DNA from 3 places in the Arthrobacter sp. CAL618 genome. Region 1 is predicted to be linked to each of the others. Evidence: riboswitches for the same ligand, from Rfam matches in the RefSeq annotation. Region 1 holds a riboswitch; each other region holds the start of a gene.
What was found. A riboswitch is a leader RNA that binds a small molecule or an ion and turns the genes downstream of it on or off. The one in region 1 is predicted to bind S-adenosylmethionine.

Region 1 (6,255 bases):
TCACCAGTGCCCTGCTCCGGGGCAGCTACCACCTGTATCAGGGCTTCGGGCCGTTTATCGGCAATGTCCTGATGGGTCTGATCTTTGGATATGCCTACACCCGGACCAAACGGGTGATGCCCCTGGTCATCGCCCACGCCCTGCTCGATATCGCCGGGTTTGTAGGCTTCGCCCTCTTTGGATCGGCGATTGGTATCGGCGACTAGTCGCGTGGCAACTTGCCGGCCGGTCACACGAAAGGGTGCAGTTAGATTTCCACCAGGCCGTTGGCAGTCTGGAAGGTCACGGACATGATGCCGGGAGTGCCATTGGGTGCCACCCACTGCACAACAACCTCATCGAGCGGCTCGGTCGCCGGCGTGCCCAGCCATTCAGCAATCCGGTCGGGGGACCCTGCAATGGTCAGCGAATCGAGGCGCACTGTAGCGGGTCGGGCCTGTGAGGGGTGCAGGGCCTCAGTACCGTCGTCCCACCGCAACATATAGGGGACCTGGGGATCAGCGATCAGCCCCTTGATGCCAATCTGCTGCCAGGTGAGCTCCTGACCGTCAGGAAATTTGCGGTTGCCCGGGACGGCGCTACGACCGAGGCGTTCCTCGAAGGGGGCCAGATCATCCACAGCAACACACCAACCCATCCAGCCGCCGCCAGCCTCGGACCGGGCGCGAACCGCCTGGCCGAAGGGAGCTTTGTCGGAAGCCGGGTGGTTCAGCACCTCAACAACTTCGAGATATTGACCGTTCAGCATCGGGAAAATCATGTTCCTGGTGCCGAAGCGGGGATGCACACCACCCTTCACCGGGTCGACGCCGAGGGCATCGGCGATCCTCCCCGCAGTTGCTACGAGGCCGTCGGGTTCACAAGCATATGAGACATGGTCCAAGCGCATGGCCCTAGTTTGGCACTTTGTGATCTGTGTCTCGACTTAGGCTACCCTTACCGACGAAAAGGCGTCTCACGCCACCCCGGGCAGCCATCAGAACGATGATCAGCGCCGTGACCTGGAAGAAGCCACCCAGGTACACCGCATCGCCGAAGAGGAACGCCACCAGCTGGAGCACCAGGAGTTTGCTTCCGGGAAGCACCAGCAGCAGGGCCCCACCATTGATCACCCGGGGGAGAACCCGCTCAGCCGTACGGACGCGGGTCAACAGGGCCTTCTTCACCCGCATCACCAGTTCGAGCACCAGCTTCAGCAGCGCAGCGGTCAGCAACGCCAGGGTGAACGTCTCGGAAATCACCGCGGGAAACAGTTGAATGAACAGACCCAGGACGACGAGGTAGACAAAAACATCGACGAGATCGATTGGGCGGATCCGCATGGCGCAAGCTTATCGGGCTGCTGGGGGTAGATCAGGGTCTTTTTTGCCACGGACTTTCAGATACACGGACGTTCACATATTTGCGTCGAAGCTGCGTTTTCGGGTTATCTAGGAACAGGTCACGAGTGCCAGCACGGAGCGGAACACCCCGCTCCACCAAGCCCCGGCTTGCTGGACGGCAACCCTCCTTCGCGGTGGGGTGCCCCGGGTGACGACCAGGCGGCGGACAGGGTGTCCGGCGCAAGCGCGGATTCCGAGGTGGGCGATACCAGTGACAACTATTCACACCGCACAACAGGACCGGGCCCAGGTGACACCTGACGGCGTCGTCCGCTCACTCGGTCTGGGCCCCTTCACCTGTGAAACCGGGGGGCACCTGCCCGAGATTACGCTCGCCTATGAAACCTGGGGCACCCTCAACGACGATGGGTCCAATGCCGTCCTGATTCAGCATGCACTGACCGGCAGCTCCCATGTTGCCCGCGGCGATTCGACCGAAGACGGTTGGTGGGACCAGCTGGTGGGCCCCGGCAAAACCATCGACACCACCAGGTATTTTGTCGTATCCATCAATATGCTCGGCGGCTGCTATGGCTCCACCGGACCTGCGTCAGGGGACCCCGACGGCGTCCCCTGGGGCTCCCGATTCCCCTACCTCACGGTCAGGGATTCGGTCCGGGCTGAGGCCCTCCTGGCTGATGCGCTCGGAATCGATCGGTGGCATTCGGTGATCGGGGGGTCGCTCGGCGGCGCGAGGGCCCTGGAGTGGGCTCTGGTGTACCCGGAGCGGGTCGAACGGTGCGCAGTCATCGCCTGCACTGCCGCAAGCTCGGCAGAGCAGATTGCCTTCGCCCAGGCGCAGCTGCAGGCTATCCGGTTGGACCCGGGATTCGCCGCGGGGGACTACTACCCGGGCACAGGCCCGGTCGCCGGGCTCGGGCTGGCCCGGCGCATCGCCCACATCACCTACCGGTCCGAGCCGGAGCTGGAGCACCGCTTCGGTCGGGCGGCACAGGGTGCAGAGACACCCTTCGGCTCGTCGGACCCGGCAGCCCGGGGCAGATTTCAGGTGGAAAGCTACCTTGACCATCAAGCCAGCAAGCTGGTGGAACGGTTCGACGCCAACAGCTATCTGGTGCTGACCGAAGCACTTATGGGGCATGATGCCGGCCGGGACCGCGGTCCCCTGCACCTGGCGTTGCGGGATGCCACCGCCGAGTTCTTCATCGCAGCGGTTGACTCGGACCGGTTGTATTTCCCCAGCCAGTCCCACACCCTGGCACAGGCCTTGCCGGGGGAGGTGCCCGTCCACACGATCGTCTCACCGATCGGCCACGACGCCTTCCTGACCGAGATTCACCAGCTCGATCAACGCCTGCGGGAAGCCTTCTACACCGATCACTAGTGAATGACCGGGGCTTAGCCGCCGACGCCGGGGGGCATCCCGGGGCCAAAGATCGGAGCGGCATCGGGCCTTTTCGCCAGTACCCCGTCGCCCGAGGACTGGCGGCGGAGCCGGCGCAGCACCCAGGGGACGAAGTACACCTTCGCCCACACCAGGTCCTCCGTCCGCGCGGCGCGCCAGCTCTGATGGGGCAGCGGCTGCGGTTCGAGCGGCGTCAGGGAATGGGGTACCGCGAGGGTTTCCAGCACCATCATGGCAATGGTGTGATGACCCAGCGGGGAAAAGTGCAACCGGTCTCCATCCCACATCTGCGGGTTCACCAGCTGCCGGAGCGCCCACATGTCTGCGATCAGGGCGTCATGCCGGGCGGCGATGATCCTCAGGTTCTCGTTGAAAATTGCCGTCTTGGACCTGAAGTTGCCCAGCACCGAATCTCTCGCGTCGGGGCCAGCGAACAGGACCACCGTCGCCTGATCCGCGCTGAGCGCCTCAACGGCACCGTCCAGCCGGGCCGCCAGCTGGTCCGGGTCGCCACCCGGTCGGATCAGGTCGTTGCCGCCAGCCGAGATGGTGATCAGGTCCGGTTTCAAGGCCAAAGCCGGTGCAACCTGCTGGTCCACGATCTGGTGCAGCAGCCGGCCACGAACGGCGAGGTTGGCATACGCGAAATCCTCCCGGCTCCTGCTGAGTTCTTCAGCGACCCGGTCGGCCCACCCCCTGTTACCGCCCACGCTCTCGGGATTCGGGTCACCAATGCCCTCGGTGAATGAGTCACCGAGGGCAACATAGCGGGTCCACGGATGCGGGATACTGTTCGCCACGCTGCTCTCTGGCATGCTGTCGTGAGGATCGGCCGGGGTGTCGGGCGTCAGGTACAGGTTCCGGTTCATCCTTCTATCCTGTTACAGACCGATACTGAACGCGACCCTCCGCGCGTGAAAGACTAGGTCAATGACTCTTTCGGAATCACCCCACCTGCCAGCCGCCGATCACGCCACCGCGCCTGCCTGGGATCCCGTGGTCCTGTGGTCGCGCCCCGCGGCGGAACGCGAGGGTACCGCCCTGCTCGTCATGTTCCACGGACATCTTGCCAATGAGGAAGACCTCATGGGCTTAGTCGACCATCTGCCGCCCAACCTCACGGTCGCCTCCGTACGGGCCCCCCACGCGATGGGGCCAGGGTTTACCTGGTTCCCCCTCACCCAGGACACCGGATACTCGGTGGATCTGGTGACTGACACCGTCGCCAAGGTAGCCGGCTGGCTCGACTCGGTGAAAGCCGGGCATACCAGCGTGTCCCTGCTCGGCTTCTCCATGGGAATGGCCGTCGCCACCACTCTGCTGCGTCACCGCCCCCGCGACTTCACCGCCGTCGTCGGGCTCTCAGGGTTTGTGGTGCCAGCCGAGGGCAGCCAGTTCTTCAATGACGACGACGCCGCAGCGCACCCGGTGCCGCTCTTCTGGGGGCGCGATCAGGAGGATCCGGTGATCACTCCCGACCGGATTGAATTCACTCACCGCTGGGCTGTCGCACACACGAACCTCACCAAGGTGCTGTATGCGGGCATCGCCCACAGCATCAGCATGCGTGAGCTTGCCCACGTCAAGGAATTCCTCGAGCTGACAGTTTTCGGGATTGAACCGCAGCCTAACCGCCGTTAGCGGTCTCACGGGTGATAGTGACCGAGGCGCCATTCACGGTTACCACGTCGCCTGGATGGAGCTGCGCGCCGCGGCGCTCCTCGATGGCCCCGTTGACTTTCACGAGGCCGTTATCCACCAGCTCCTTGGCCTGTGCGCCGTCCTCAGCCAGATTGGATAGCTTCAGCAGCTGACCCAGCCGGATCATGTCATCAGTAATGGGGATGGTGTGGCCGACGGTCGGGTCGCTTTCTGGGGATTGGTTCATGGCTCCATTCTGCCCGACCCTGCCGGTCTCAGCGGCATGGCTCCGAATCTCTTGATCCGTTCGACTGGTCCCAGGGCACGGGCCAGCCTGCCATAGGATCAATGGGTGTCACACCACCCCCGGCTTCCCCTGTTCCTCGGCCTGCTGCTCGCCGTCTCAGCCGGCGTGGCAATTCCCCTGCAGGGGAGAATCAACGGCGCCCTCGGAACACACCTCAACGATGGGGTTGCCGCAGCGCTGGTCAGCTTCAGCACCGGCCTCGTCCTGATGGTGATCATCACCCTCGTGCTGCCGCGGGGGCGGGCCGGTTTCCGGCAGATACTTCCCTCGGTGCGGGAGCGGCGGTTCCCGCCCATCTATCTTGCCGCTGGCACCATCGGCGCGTTCTTTGTCTTCTCCCAGTCCCTGACCATCGGTGTTCTGGGGGTGGCGCTCTTCACGGTAGCGGCAGTGATGGGCCAGACCCTCAGCGGCCTGCTCGCCGACCGTGCAGGCATCGGGCCGGCAGGGAAACGACCGCTGACCGTGATGCGATTAATTGGCACGGCGCTCGCCGTCGCTGCCGTGGTCTGGGCGGTGTCACCCCGGTTCGGTGCCACCGGCGACCTCAGCAGCTGGCTGATACCGGTGCTGCTGCCGATCCTGGCCGGATTCCTCATCAGCTTCCAACAGGCCATGAATGGCACCGCGTCGGTTCACTATGGGACCCCAATCATCGCCACCCTGATCAATTTCATCTCCGGGGCGTCGGTCCTGCTGCTCGCCTGGCTGATCAAAATTCTCATCGCCGGGCCGGGCGCGGCCCTGCCCGCCGAGTGGTGGTATTACCTCGGCGGTCCGCTGGGATGCGTCTTCATCGGGCTGGGAGCGGTGCTGGTCCGGAGCCTCGGCGTCCTGCTCACCGGTCTGGGGATGATCGCAGGCCAGCTGGTCGGTTCCCTGGCCCTCGACCTGGTCTTCCCGACCCCGGGCACCGTGGTGGAACTCGCCACCGTGGCGGGCCCCATCCTCACCCTCATCGCCATTGTGCTGACCACCTTGCCCTGGCCGAGACGGGCGCTCCGGGTACGCTGATCAGCCGACCCCAGATGCCTTGACCTGGGCAGTTGACCCGGGTAGTTGACCGGAGCAGCCGATACACCCCGGCAGCCGATACGCCTCGGTAGGCTAAGGTTGTACCTTCGATTCGAGCAGGCACCCAGCCCCTGTTTTGGAACCCCTCACCGGGACCATTCACCGGAACCAGGAGCTGAACCTCAGCCCTGCCGGACACCACCACGGACCGCACCCAGCGGCCTGTAGAAATGGAGAACCACCTTGGCCAAGAACCAGTCCGCACTCGACCCCATCATTTCCCTCGCGAAGCGCCGCGGGTTTGTCTTCCAGGCGGGGGAAATCTACGGCGGATCACGGTCAGCCTGGGACTATGGTCCCCTCGGCGCCGAGTTGAAGGAAAACATCAAACGCCAGTGGTGGCAGTCAGTGGTTCGCGGGCGCGACGACGTCGTCGGCCTGGATTCCTCCGTGATCCTCCCGCGCAAGGTCTGGGAGGCATCCGGCCACGTCGAGGTGTTCAGCGACCCCCTGGTGGAATGCCTCAGCTGCCACAAGCGGTACCG
Region 2 (6,255 bases), on a different contig from region 1:
CACCACCAGACCGATGAGGACCGCGAGTCCCGCGGTGAGGAGGGTCTGACGCGTACCGAACACCACCCGGGTGAAGACGTCCCGGCCGAGATGATCGGTGCCGAAAATGTGGTCAGCGTCGGGTGCACGAAAGTTGTCGCCCGGCACCCCGTCGAGTGGGGAGAACGAGGTGAACAGGTCGGGAGCGAGCGCCCAGGCGGCGACGACGGTCAGGGGCGCCGCCGTCAACCAGAAGGACGGGCTACGAAGCGGTCCGCGCCGTCGTCGGGCTGACGGCACAGGAGCGGTCTCGGGCACCGCCGCCCCGAGGCCGGGACCGCCGTTCCTGCCTGGGCCTGGATCTGCAGTCAGTATTAGAGGGGGGAGATTATTGGTGGTTGGCACAGGGAAACCTTTATCGAAGGGAGGTCATCAAGCAGCAAGGACCCGCGGGGCGCCATCTCGGCTGCTGGTGAGGATGCGGGGATCAAGGAGCGGATATAGGAGGTCAACTGCCAGGTTGACCACCACAAAGATCGAAGCCGTCAGGAGCACCAGTCCCTGCACCAACGGCACATCCTGGGTGGTGACTGCCGTCAGGACCACTGACCCGAGACCCGAGCGGGCGAAGACGGTTTCAGTGATCACCGACCCGGCGAAAAGCGTTCCAACCGTGATGCCCATGATTGTCAGGGCGGGACCCGCAGCGTTCTTCAGCGCGTGGCGGAAGAAGATCCAGGACCGTGAGGCACCCTTCGCCCGGAGCACATCTATGAAGGGCTGGTCATAGACGTGGTTGATGCTCTTGAGCAGCACCTGGGCCAGGGGAGCGGACACGACAGTGGCCAGTACCAGTACCGGGACGGCGAGGGACAGAAAGGAACCATCGGGGAACAACGACATGACTCCCCAGCGGATGGAGAACAGATCGAGCAGCACAAGACCGAGCCAGAATGCTGGAATGGCCGCGAACAGGGGAGGCACGTTTACTAAAACCCGACGGATCACCGTCGAACGGGTGAGTGTCGCGGCGCCGACAAGGGAAACGGCGATGAGTACCGCAGTGATGAAGGCGGCGCCGGCCAGGGCGACGGTCGACCCGGCGACCCCACTGATCCGGTCCCACACTGACTGTCCGGAAGCCAGCGAGTACCCGAAATCACCGGAGAAGAGCCCCACCAGCTGGTTCAGGTATTGCGTCAGCAACGGCTGGTCATAACCGTACTGACTCTTCATGGCGTCGATCGCTGATTGATCGACCGCTGAGTCGGCGGTCAGGAAAATTGTTACCGGATCGCTGGGCAGAAGCTGTACGGCGAGAAAAACCGCAGTGTAGGCGAGCCACACCACCAACAGGGCCTGTCCTATCCGTTGCAAGAGATAGCGGATCATGGACGCTACCCGCCGGTTTTCCAGGCACCCTGGAATACCGGGGCGGTGCCGGACGTGAATTCAATCTGGGTCCCGCTGTGGGCACCGTAAACCTGGACCTCGTCCCAGAGCACCAGGGAGTAGGCCTTATCCACCACCAACGCATACTGTTCCTCGGCCAGCAGCTCATCGCGCTCTTCGAGTGAGGTTGCCGCACGCTCGGCCGCGAAGATCGCGTTGAGGTCTTCGTCGCTGGTGTGCGTCATGGTGTTGTTTTCCGGCTCGAAGATCGGGCCGAGACCGCCGTAGATGAACTGTCGGGTGCCGAAAAACTCCACCGCTGGGTCAGGCATTGCTGAGGCGAGAAAGGTGTTGTCGCCGGCGCGGTTGTTGAGCTTGACACCAATCTCACGCCACTGCTGTTCAATCAGCTCGAAGGCCGGTTTGATGACAACCGAATTGTTGGAACTAGTGACGGTCACCTCGAGTGCTATTCCGTCTTTGGCCCGGATGCCGTCGGCCCCGACTTTCCAGCCCGCCTCGTCGAGCAGCTGCCGTGCTTCCTCGGGCTGGTATTCGAGTTCTTCGGACAGGTCGGTGAAGCCGGGTGCCCGGTGGTTCAGGACCGAGGCAGCCAGTTCGTAGCTGTCGGACAGGACGGTGTCCTTGAGACTTTGCCGGTCAATACCAATCTGCAGGGCCCGGCGGACGTTCTCGTCGGCCAGCTTCCCGCTGCCGACCCGGACCGCGGCCATGTTCACTGTCAGGTCCACGCCCTTCGCCGGGAGAACCTGATTACCGGTCGCAGCGAGGGTTTCCTCGTCCACCGGCTGGAGGCCCCTCACCAGGTCGACCTGCCCCGACTGGACCGCCCCAGCACGATGGGCGACCTCCGGCAGGTATTTGACGACGACCTTGTCGAGGTACGCGTCACCCTGGTTGTCAGCGGTTTCCGGCGCCCAGGCGTAGTCCGGGCGCTTGGCCAGTACTACTTCCTCATCAGGCTTCTCGGACTCGAAGGTGAAGGGTCCGGACCCGGATATCTGGGAGATGGCTGATTGCCCTGCCGCATCCAGCTCAAGTGTTGCGGGGGACACCAACCCGGCGGTGACCGAGGTGGTGGCCCGCAGGAAGTTCGCGTTGGGGGAGGACAGCGTCACCAGCACCTGATCAGCACCGATCACCTCGGCCGACTCGTACCCGGCGAAGTCCACGTTCGGTTGAATCTGGGCCGCCTCAATCCCAAAGCCCTGGGCGTCGAGGTTCAGTTTGACTGCCTCGGCGTCTACCGGAGTGCCATCACTGAACGTCACATCGGGTCGAATGGTGAAGGTGAACTCGGTTGCGTCTGCGTTGGCGGAGAACTCGGAGGCTATCCAGGGGACAATCTCACCCTGGTCGGCGTCGAAATACGTCAGGCGGTCCAGGACGCTGTTGAGGACATTGGACTTTTCATAGAACCTCGCGGACTGGGTCTGCCAGTTATTGATGGGGGTCACCTCGGCATATACCAGGGTGCCGCCCTCGACCGGCTGTCCACTGGCCACACTTTCACCCGGAGCGGTAGTGGCGGTCGAACCGCAGGCGGTGAGCGCCACTGCCGTAAGGCCGATGAGCGCCGCTACCCGCAGGGACCGCCGGCGTGGACCGGGGTTGGGCGGTAGGACGTTGTGGTGTGAGACGGTGCGGGAAATCATGTCGATCCTCTCAGTCGTGATCGAGGTGCCCTACCCACGCACGCTGAAGCATCTGACCGCCAGGAATGGGGTCGACACCAACGGGGGATAAAACTTTCTCCATCGGTCCTGGCAGTAGCACCGGCCCCGAGGGGTGGTTGCTGCGGCTTCAACGAGCCAGGTCTCTCAGCCGCTCTGGATGGTTGTTCAGTCCGGGGGAGCGATACCCTGCGGACTACGGCGATCTAATCGCATAATGATGGGGCGATCAAGAAAGTCCTGATCCGTACGACTTCCGACGCAACATTCAGCACTGGCAGGCCGGTGCAGGTGGGTATACATTTCGGTATGAGAGAGATCAGCACGGAGTGGCGGGTGATCGATAACGTTGCGACGGCATGGTTCGACGCGCGTTCGCTGACCGTCGAATCCTCGAATCCGTCTGGGATGAGAATATTCTGGCAGCGCGTGCTCGACTGCGCGCCTGCTGACGACGGCGGTTTGGCGGATCCGTTACGGCTCGACCCCGCGCTACGGATCAACGCGCTACGGATAAAGGCAAAGAGTTGGTGACCGTCAGTAGCTCATAGTCTTCGCCGGTGGGTCTTTATCTCGCGTCAGGTTGGCGGTAAAGGGAGTTCCCGGATCCGCTGCTGAACCCTTCCCGGAAACGCCGATAATCTACATTATGTCAACTAACGGAAATCTGGTGGTCAGAAACACGAGTCTTCGTCATGGTCATTTTGATTCGCGCGTCAGAGACGTTGGTGTCCGGCCACTGCTCAGAGCGCACCTCAATTCCCGATGCAGTTCCCTGGCGGACAGCTGCGGCGATTGATACTGCGGTCACCACATTAACTTGCTCCCCTGGGCCGATGACGTAGCCCTCAGCCGGTTCGGCCTGGTCCAGTATGGCTTGAACCTCTGGGTCCTTTGTTAACGTCGAGCTCACGCCGAGGGTAGTACCTGGGCCTGACTGCATCGGAATAATGTAGGCGTCCTCCACCACCATGTCCTGAGCATCCAGCAGCTTCACTTCCGTGACGGTGACCGGCTGATCTCCGTTGTTGGTAATTATCTCACCGACGAGGGTTTTCCCCTCGCTTGGCGGCACATCCACAAAGCACATTTCGTCGGTGCCCCCATCAGTGAGGACGCTGGAATATCCCGGGCTGACGGAGCAGCCGGCCCCTGCCATCAGGAGGGCAAGGGCGAGCAGGGTGGTCGCACTGTTTCGCTTCGCATGCATTCTGTCCTCGGTTCAGCGATTCTTGCGGGGCTTCAGCAATTCCAACAACCCAGCTGGAACAACCTCGATCTCGGCCCCAAGCCCGGCCGCGCCGCCCTCGAAGCTAAACACTCCGAAGTCGCTTATGCAAGAGGTAGATCGACTCCGCCACGCGATCCCCAATGGCCAGCATCCCGGGCGGACCTGTGACCCCGGCGCAGTCGTAGCTCGACAGAGAGGCGCCGGCCTTAGCCGATCGTTGTGCTCGTCCCGTCGGTGCTATCCAGGACATAGACCACCTCGGCGGCGTCCGGCCACCCTTCAAGGAGGCCTTCGACCTGATCGGCGTCTTCCTGGTTCGTTACCTCTGCTGTGATGTGGTCAATCATGCCGTCGAGGACTTGTACGAGCACCTGATGTGATGCGCCGTCCGGCCCAATGAAGCGGGCCCGCACCGGATATACCTGGTTGTGTGGCACAGCGCGGGGCAACCCTTCCGGGACCTTGAAGTATGCGGTGCCTGTGAACTCGTCGTCCCAGTAGACCTCCTCGGCGGCATCCAGCTGGGCGCGGAGCTCCTGAGCCCCTCTTTCCTCGCTGGCGCTGAGGATGCCCCTCACCAGTTTTCGAACTTTGCTGTCCAGCGGCCGTACCTGTTCGGACTGATCCTCGAGCATGGCCAGGAACTCCCGCCTTCTGGCTGCAGCACGATCACCAACGAATCCGGCGGCGATGAACGCTGCCGTACCGGCGGCCATCCATCGTCGCGGGTGCTGGATCCCGACCTGGCGCAGCTTGTTCTCCAGTCGCAAATCGATAGCCTCACTGGTGTCAGCGAAACGAAGCGTGGCAGCTCCTGTAACGACCCCGGCCAGAGCCCTGAGCGGTAGCCGCTTGCCGCCGATCGTAACGCCAACGTAGAGCCCCGACACTACGGCCGAGACCACCCGCATGACGCGGCGCTGCTGTCCGTCCAGCCTGGAAGGATCGACGAGCGTGACGGCGCCCATGACGGCGGTTGACGCGACACCGAAAGCTGGTGACGCCGGATCGACGAGTGAATAGCGTTTCTCATTGGTCATGGGTGGTCCTCTCGAGGCGGGTTCTTCACTGGGATCGAACAAACCCCACGTCCCCTACCGCTAGCCTGCTGCGATGGCACGAGCCGTATGAAACGATCTCTACATGTGGTTTGAATCGTGGGATCAGATTATCCGAGTACTCATCATTGGATCGGTATCATATGCCGCGCTGGTGGTGCTCCTGCGGGCGTCGGGCAAACGTACCCTTAGCCAGCTCAATGCTTTTGACTTCATCGTCACCGTTGCCCTGGGATCTACACTTGCCACCATCCTGCTCGGTGCTGAGGTCTCCTTCGCCCAGGGACTGACTGCACTGGTGCTACTGGCGTCGCTTCAGTTGGTGGTCGCCGCGATGTCGGCACGTTGGCCCCGAATACGTTCGTTGGTCACGGCCAAGCCGGTTGCCCTGGTCCTTGGAGGGCAACTGCAGGCTGACGAACTGCGCAGAAACCGTCTGACGGAATCCGAGGTACGTCAGGCAATTCGCACCGCTGGCTCAGGAGACCTATCTGACATTGCGGCTGTGATACTCGAAACCAACGGCACCCTCAGTGTCATTCCTACGGACAAGATCGGTAGCGGATCCGCGCTCGACGAAGTCACCAATTGGCCAGGTGCCGGTACGCCATGACCAGCCCCCATGACGGAGTAGGCTCCGACTCACCGCTTGGGGTACGCCTGCGATCGGCCGAAGAACTGGCGCGGCGGCTCGACAAACCGATGGGCATCCTGGGCATCATTTTCCTGTTCATAGTGCTCGGACAGGTGCTGGCTGAGGATCCGACGCTTGTCCTGGTGTTCAGTATTGTCGGCTGGCTGTTCTGGGTAATTTTCGTGGGTGAGTTTCTGTTGCGAGCTTACATCGCCAGTTTCAGTGCCGCGTTCTGGCGGAAGAACTGGTGGCAGGTAGTTTTCCTGC
Region 3 (5,790 bases), on a different contig from region 1:
AGATTTGGGTAGTTCCGTCGAATGAATCAGCGGCAACTGCCCTACCCGGCTAGCGCGCCGATGCCCGGTGGTGAGAAGGGTCCGTTGTCCGTTGTTCAACATCGTCGTGTGGCTTTGTGCCTTCGGTGAGTAGGAAGGTCGCGGTGGCCGCACCAGCGGTTGCCGTGAAGAACATCAGCCCGGACAACCCCAAGGGATGCAGCGATCCCCAGAAGAATATTGTGATGAGATAAAGGATGGAGGCCGAGACGCCGGCCACCAGACCCCATTGCCTTCTTCCAGCATCCGTGGTGAGTCGCCAATGCGTTGAGGCGAGCGAAACACTGATCATGACTACGACATTGATCGTCATCCCGATCCATACCGGATGGATACCGAAGAGGAACTGCGACGGCGACCAACCACCGAAGTGATACCAACCCAGCCCTGTGCCGAATCCGGCGAGCATTGCCGCGTAGCTAGCGCGGCGGGTAGCCAATGGCCAGAACAATACGGCCAGCACCGGCGCAAGGGTGGCACCATTACGCAATGTCCAAGCGAGGACGTTCCACCAGGCGGCCTGTTCAGTGCGCAAGAAAGCGAACACAATCATCAGGACGGTCAACAGGACAAGCGACCACCGGGTGTACCGCACCAGGTCATCCTCGCTGGCGTTGGGACGCAGCGCCCGACCAACGTCACGTCCGAGGCTGGTTGCACCCGAAAACTGGCATGGGCCCGCCCAGCTCAGGGCGCAGGCCCACACTCCCAGGAAGAAGACACCAGCCAGCGGCGCGGGAACCACCTCAGCGATATAGAGCGATACCGCCACCAATCCCAGGTCCTGTGACGGAACGACAATCGCAGCAGCGGTACCCAGCAAAGCCCCAATGACGATGAACGGGATGCCGAGACCCGCAGCGTAGAGCATGCCCTTGCGGCCGTCTTCGGGTGTGCGGCAGGACATGGTCATCTGGAAGGCGGCCTGCGCCAGAAGAACATTGACAATGAAAGTACCGAACCAGGCGGCAATCAATGTCACTCCCGCCGAGGACATATCCAGCATCTCCGGCTGATCCACGGCAAGCTGGCGGATGCCATCGATGCCCGGATTGATAAAGAATGCGAGGATTCCAACGGCGAGCATGCCGATGAAAACCACACAGTTGGCGGTCTGGGTGAAGGCAACAGCTCGCATTCCGCCTGCGGAGAGGAACACAAGGAGCAACAACGCCGTCACGATGATGGCGGCGTGGATTGAAAGACCGGTGAGAGCGTGCAGCGCGGAGGCAAAAGCGATGGCCGTCGCCACTGACCACATGGGGAAGGTCAACGCCGTGATTGACCCTGCAATCGCCTGGGCTTTCCGACCGAACCGCTCCCCGATCATTCCAGTCACCGTTACCACCAAGCGTTTGCGCAACGGCTTGACGAGAATCAGGGCGATAAGGAGAACCTGCACCGTTTCCGCCACTCCATACCAGATAGCTGATATCCCTGTTCGGTAGCTCAGCTCCATGATGGCGATATAGGAGGATCCTGAAAACAGGCCCGTAATACAAAACGCCACGGTCCACGGGCTGAAGGTCCGGCTACCGACGAAGAAGCCCTCCCCATGATCTGCCCGGTTACGAGCGGCCCGGCTCGTCAAAGCCAGAAGTAGCGTGTACCCGACGGCAAGGCCGAGCGTCCAAAGTCCCGCGCTGGTCATGCCTCCGCCCCGGAAATCAGCCATACGAGGTTAAAGTCAACACCTGCGTCTCGCACCAAGTTGATGGCCGGACACCGCTTTTCGACCTGCCGCTTGAAGGTATCCAACTCTGATTCTGGAACCGGCGTGCGCAGATTCACCGTCAACGCGAAATTCTTAAAATGAGGGGAGACGTCCGCCGTCCCCCGGAATCCCCGAACGTCCTGCTGAGCTTGGGAAGAGGTATCGATGGCTTCAACGACGATGCCCAGTTCCCGTGCCACGGTTTCGATAACTACGGTGACGCAGCCGTTGACCGCTCCAACCACATACTGCATGGGAGTTGGGGATTTGTCGTTCCCGCCCACAGCAACAGGCTCATCGGTCCGGAAGGTAAACCCTCGAGTTTCAACGAGGGTGGTCATTGAGCCTTCCCACCTGCCCGTGGCCCGGACACTTTTGAGCCACTGGCCAGGGTCCCGTTCAGCGCTTGCCTTATTAGCGGACGCGGTAGGTACAGTCATTTCACTCTCCATCGGTCTGGCGGTAGCACCTTATCGAAGCCTGAGGCTCCAATGGGTTGCTGCGGCGTCATCGATCCAGATCTCTCGGCCGCTCGGGATGGTCGTACACAACTAAAGCCGGTCCGGTTTGATTCACGCAACTTCCACAGTTGGAATTACGGCGTGTGACAAAGGAGTGCAGCCATGAAGTCGAAACGCTCCCAGGCGGCGTATCTACGCCACTACCTGCACGCACGCTAACTTACGCGCCAGATATCCCCGCAGAGCGAGCCTAGGACACAAGCCCACTAAACGGGCCTCACTACCGTTCGGGCTGACAGCCGGCGCTCCCGACCGGTCGTCGCCGGAAACCACTCTCTTTTTTGCTGCTGTCCTTCGGATCATGCGTCCCCGCTGCACTACCCAACTCAGCTGCGCTGAGCGGGCCTGGAACCAAACAATCTGATCGGCGCTCCGACGTCGCTTATTTCCTCCCAGATTTCCCGGCACACAGACCGCCCTACGGGTTGACCAGCCCAGAGGAGAACAGCTCCGCGATGCTTCGCCAGCAGGCAAAAACAATGGGGGAGGGGACCAACACCGCACACACTCAAAAGCCCCAAAAACCCCGGAAATAAGCGGATCTACCCTATTAAAGTTGACCGGAAATCGGTAAAATTAGAGGTAGTAGCACAGCAGTTGACTCTTACTAAAACCGCCACGAAACCAAGGACTGAGCGCTATGACTCTCACCATTTACACAAAGCCCCAGGGATGCTTTGGCTGCACCAAAACCAAAGAACTTTTCGCCAAAGCCGGCATCGCGTTCACAGAGGTCGATATCACCACCAACGACCAAGCACTGGAATACATCAGCGAAGAACTCGGTTACTCCCAGGCCCCCGTCGTCGTCTACGAAAAAGACGGCTCAGAAGATCACTGGTCAGGACTGAACCCCAGCAAAGTCCAGCACGTCATCGAGCTACACAACACCTAAGTAAGACACTCATTTCCTCAAATACTCACCAGCAACGACAACACTAAAACCGCTACGAAAGGTAGTTGATCCTCATGGCAGGCGAAACCATCATCACAGTCATTGGAAACCTCACCGCAGACCCCGAACTCCGATTCACCCCCAGCGGCTCAGCAGTCGCGAACTTCACCATCGCCTCAACGCCCAGGGCTTTCGACCGGCAGACCAACGAATGGAAAGACGGGGAAACCCTCTTTTTGCGCGGCTCCGTGTGGCGCGAATCAGCGGAAAACGTCGCTGAAACCCTCACCAAAGGAACCCGAGTCATCGCACAGGGACGCTTGAAGTCCCGCAGCTACGACACCAAAGAAGGCGAAAAGCGCACCGTGATGGAACTCGAAGTCGATGAGATCGGCCCATCACTTCGCTACGCCTCAGCTACCGTCAACCGGCGCCAGGCGAGCAGCGGGGGAGGGCAAGGCCACCAGGGCAACAACAACCCCACAGGGCAGCAGCAAGACCCGTGGGCGGCACCCGTCAACAGCGGACCCACCAGGAACGCTGGCAACAGCGACGGGTGGGGGAACGGCCCCGAGCAGTCCGAACCACCCTTCTAAACCACCTAATTCGAGTCGCAGAACTCGCCGCGTGGAGCTGGAGGAAGTGCACAGCGCGATCACGGCCAAAGCTACGAAGCGCTAGGCTACAACTAGATTTCGTTTCGCAGGGAAAACAAGAAGAAACAGCGGGGCCGGTAACTGTGTGGTGCAGAAGCCGGCCCCACCTTCATTAAGCGATCCACCAGGACCACCTATGGAGCATGGCCCAATGAGCAGACTCGAACCGGCACGGTTTATGACCATTCCCGACGTGGCCGAAGAACTCAATACCAGCGCCAGCCAGATCCGGGCACTGATCAAATCCGGTGATCTGCCAGCAATCCAAATTGGCGGCAGATCGCAATGGCGCATCGAACGGACCAAACTCGAGGGTTACATCGCCGACGCCTACCAGCGCACCGCCGAGGCAATCCGCCGTGGTGACCTGCCCGCCGGTACCGCAGGCTAAACCGACCCTCGCTTACAGCTCATCCGGCGCAGCAGGGGTAACCGCTCCGACCCACACCCAGCCCTCACGCTGAATCTTGATTCCTGGCTCGAAGAAGGACACCTTGACCGCCGTTTTCGTCCACGCCTTCGCGTGTCCCTTCACCCGGTAAGCCTGTGACGGGTAGCGAATCCACACGTGCACCCGCCGCGGAGCAGGGAACTCATGAACAGGATTCGACGGTAAATCCAGTTCCGCCTCCGTGAGCATCACCGGCTCCTCCCGCATCACCAGTTCCTCAATCCACCCATCCAATAACCGGTCGTAATACTTCCTGTACCGCTTGTTCTGGCCCACGGCGTTGCCGCCACTCTGCTAACTCTCAGAAACGAAAAATAGACTGTGAAACGAGCCGAGTTTGATCGAGTCCTCGGCTCACCGTGCCGGTGCCCTAGAAGCTCCCCCCAGTTTTCTAGGGCATCGGCACCATTACGTTAGAGCCCGGCACCGACAGTTACTCAGTCCCAGCGATGCGGCGTAGTTGCCACCCGTCAGTGTGTGGTTCTGAGCTGATATCGAACTCCAGGGTGGGGGAGACCGGCCCGGTTTGAGCTTGGAACCGCCACGCCCGCTTAGTGATGAGACTGCCCTGCCCATTCACCGGGGTGTTCCCTGGCTCCCACCAGCTGCGGGAGCTAGACCAGCTCACCGGCTCCCCGACGGTCTGCCAGATCCGGCCACGCCACCGCATCGCCAACGGAGCGCCGCTGCTGTGAAACCTCACGTCTACCGGCTCGTTGGGGCGGCTTGTGAATTAGTCAAATATCCGACGCTAAGCCAGCGCTTTGTGGTGGCCGCGTCAGCTGGTGATGCCGATGACAAGGGCTCTGGCGGCTTCGAGGGTAAGCGTGGTCCCGGGCCGCGCCGTTCACCTAGGTGTACTCAGTCAGTAGGTTGGTTGCACCTGCTGATGGGTGGTTTGCCTCCGAGGCTGCCGTGGGGGCGGTGGTGGTTGTAGAAGTTTAGCCATGGTTGCAGCGCTTCGGTGCGGGCTTGGTTGGATGTGAAGGGGTGGCGGTAGGCCCAGCCTTCTTGGAGGGTGCGGTTGAAGCGTTCTGCTTTGCCGTTTTGCCAGGGGTGGCGGGGTTTGATCAGGATGTGTTTGGCATCCAGGGCAGCGAGTGCCTTTTGGAAATCGCGGGAGGTCCGGTAAGCGAAGGCGTTGTCAGTCATGACACGTTTGACCGGTGCCCCGTGGGCTGCCATTACCGCTGCCGCCCGGGTAAGGAAACCGGCGCACGTGGGCCCCTTCTCGTCTGACAAGACCTCGGCGTAGGCGAAGCGGGTGTAGTCATCGACGGCGACGTGGATGTAGTCAAAGCCCACCTTCTGATTCGATGCGCGGTGATTTGCCGGGCTCTGGGAAGGATCAGCCCGCCACCCGCCTCCGTCGGGAATGCGCCCGAGTTTCTTGACATCGACGTGGATCATGTCCCCCGGTGCGTCCCGCTCGTAACGGCGATCAGTGGCTCGGGAAGCCCGGATTCGTACCCCGGTCACCGGATCCAGGTCCCACAGGCGCGGCATGCCAGCAC

Region 2: it holds a riboswitch for S-adenosylmethionine, as region 1 does, so the genes downstream of both, K728_RS0109700 (ABC transporter substrate-binding protein) here and metX (homoserine O-acetyltransferase MetX) in region 1, are expected to answer to the same signal.
Region 3: it holds a riboswitch for S-adenosylmethionine, as region 1 does, so the genes downstream of both, K728_RS0108430 (OsmC family protein) here and metX (homoserine O-acetyltransferase MetX) in region 1, are expected to answer to the same signal.

Annotation. Positions count from the first base shown of each region.
Region 1 covers NZ_ASZW01000162.1:27,801-34,055, reverse strand. The annotation lists gene K728_RS0109970 (CPBP family intramembrane glutamic endopeptidase) at 1-206, shown strand, start outside; gene K728_RS0109965 (VOC family protein) at 248-889, opposite strand; gene K728_RS0109960 (hypothetical protein) at 894-1,322, opposite strand; SAM riboswitch class IV at 1,440-1,575, shown strand; gene metX (homoserine O-acetyltransferase MetX) at 1,594-2,727, shown strand; gene K728_RS0109950 (SGNH/GDSL hydrolase family protein) at 2,742-3,563, opposite strand; gene K728_RS0109945 (alpha/beta hydrolase) at 3,679-4,389, shown strand; gene K728_RS19080 (RNA-binding S4 domain-containing protein) at 4,376-4,636, opposite strand; gene K728_RS0109935 (DMT family transporter) at 4,742-5,710, shown strand; gene K728_RS0109930 (glycine--tRNA ligase) at 5,954-6,255, shown strand, end outside.
Region 2 covers NZ_ASZW01000160.1:14,374-20,628, reverse strand. The annotation lists gene K728_RS0109710 (ABC transporter permease subunit) at 1-228, opposite strand, end outside; gene K728_RS0109705 (ABC transporter permease) at 412-1,371, opposite strand; gene K728_RS0109700 (ABC transporter substrate-binding protein) at 1,377-3,047, opposite strand; SAM riboswitch class I at 3,144-3,232, opposite strand; gene K728_RS0109690 (hypothetical protein) at 3,375-3,599, shown strand; gene K728_RS0109685 (hypothetical protein) at 3,718-4,275, opposite strand; gene K728_RS0109680 (hypothetical protein) at 4,503-5,336, opposite strand; gene K728_RS0109675 (DUF421 domain-containing protein) at 5,440-5,967, shown strand; gene K728_RS0109670 (hypothetical protein) at 5,964-6,255, shown strand, end outside.
Region 3 covers NZ_ASZW01000138.1:420-6,209, reverse strand. The annotation lists gene K728_RS0108435 (sodium:solute symporter family protein) at 50-1,690, opposite strand; gene K728_RS0108430 (OsmC family protein) at 1,687-2,094, opposite strand; SAM riboswitch class I at 2,199-2,297, opposite strand; gene K728_RS0108425 (glutaredoxin family protein) at 2,915-3,169, shown strand; gene K728_RS0108420 (single-stranded DNA-binding protein) at 3,244-3,765, shown strand; gene K728_RS0108415 (helix-turn-helix domain-containing protein) at 3,977-4,216, shown strand; gene K728_RS0108410 (hypothetical protein) at 4,229-4,552, opposite strand; gene K728_RS22695 (DUF6504 family protein) at 4,710-4,979, opposite strand; gene K728_RS0108405 (IS481 family transposase) at 5,138-5,790, opposite strand, start outside.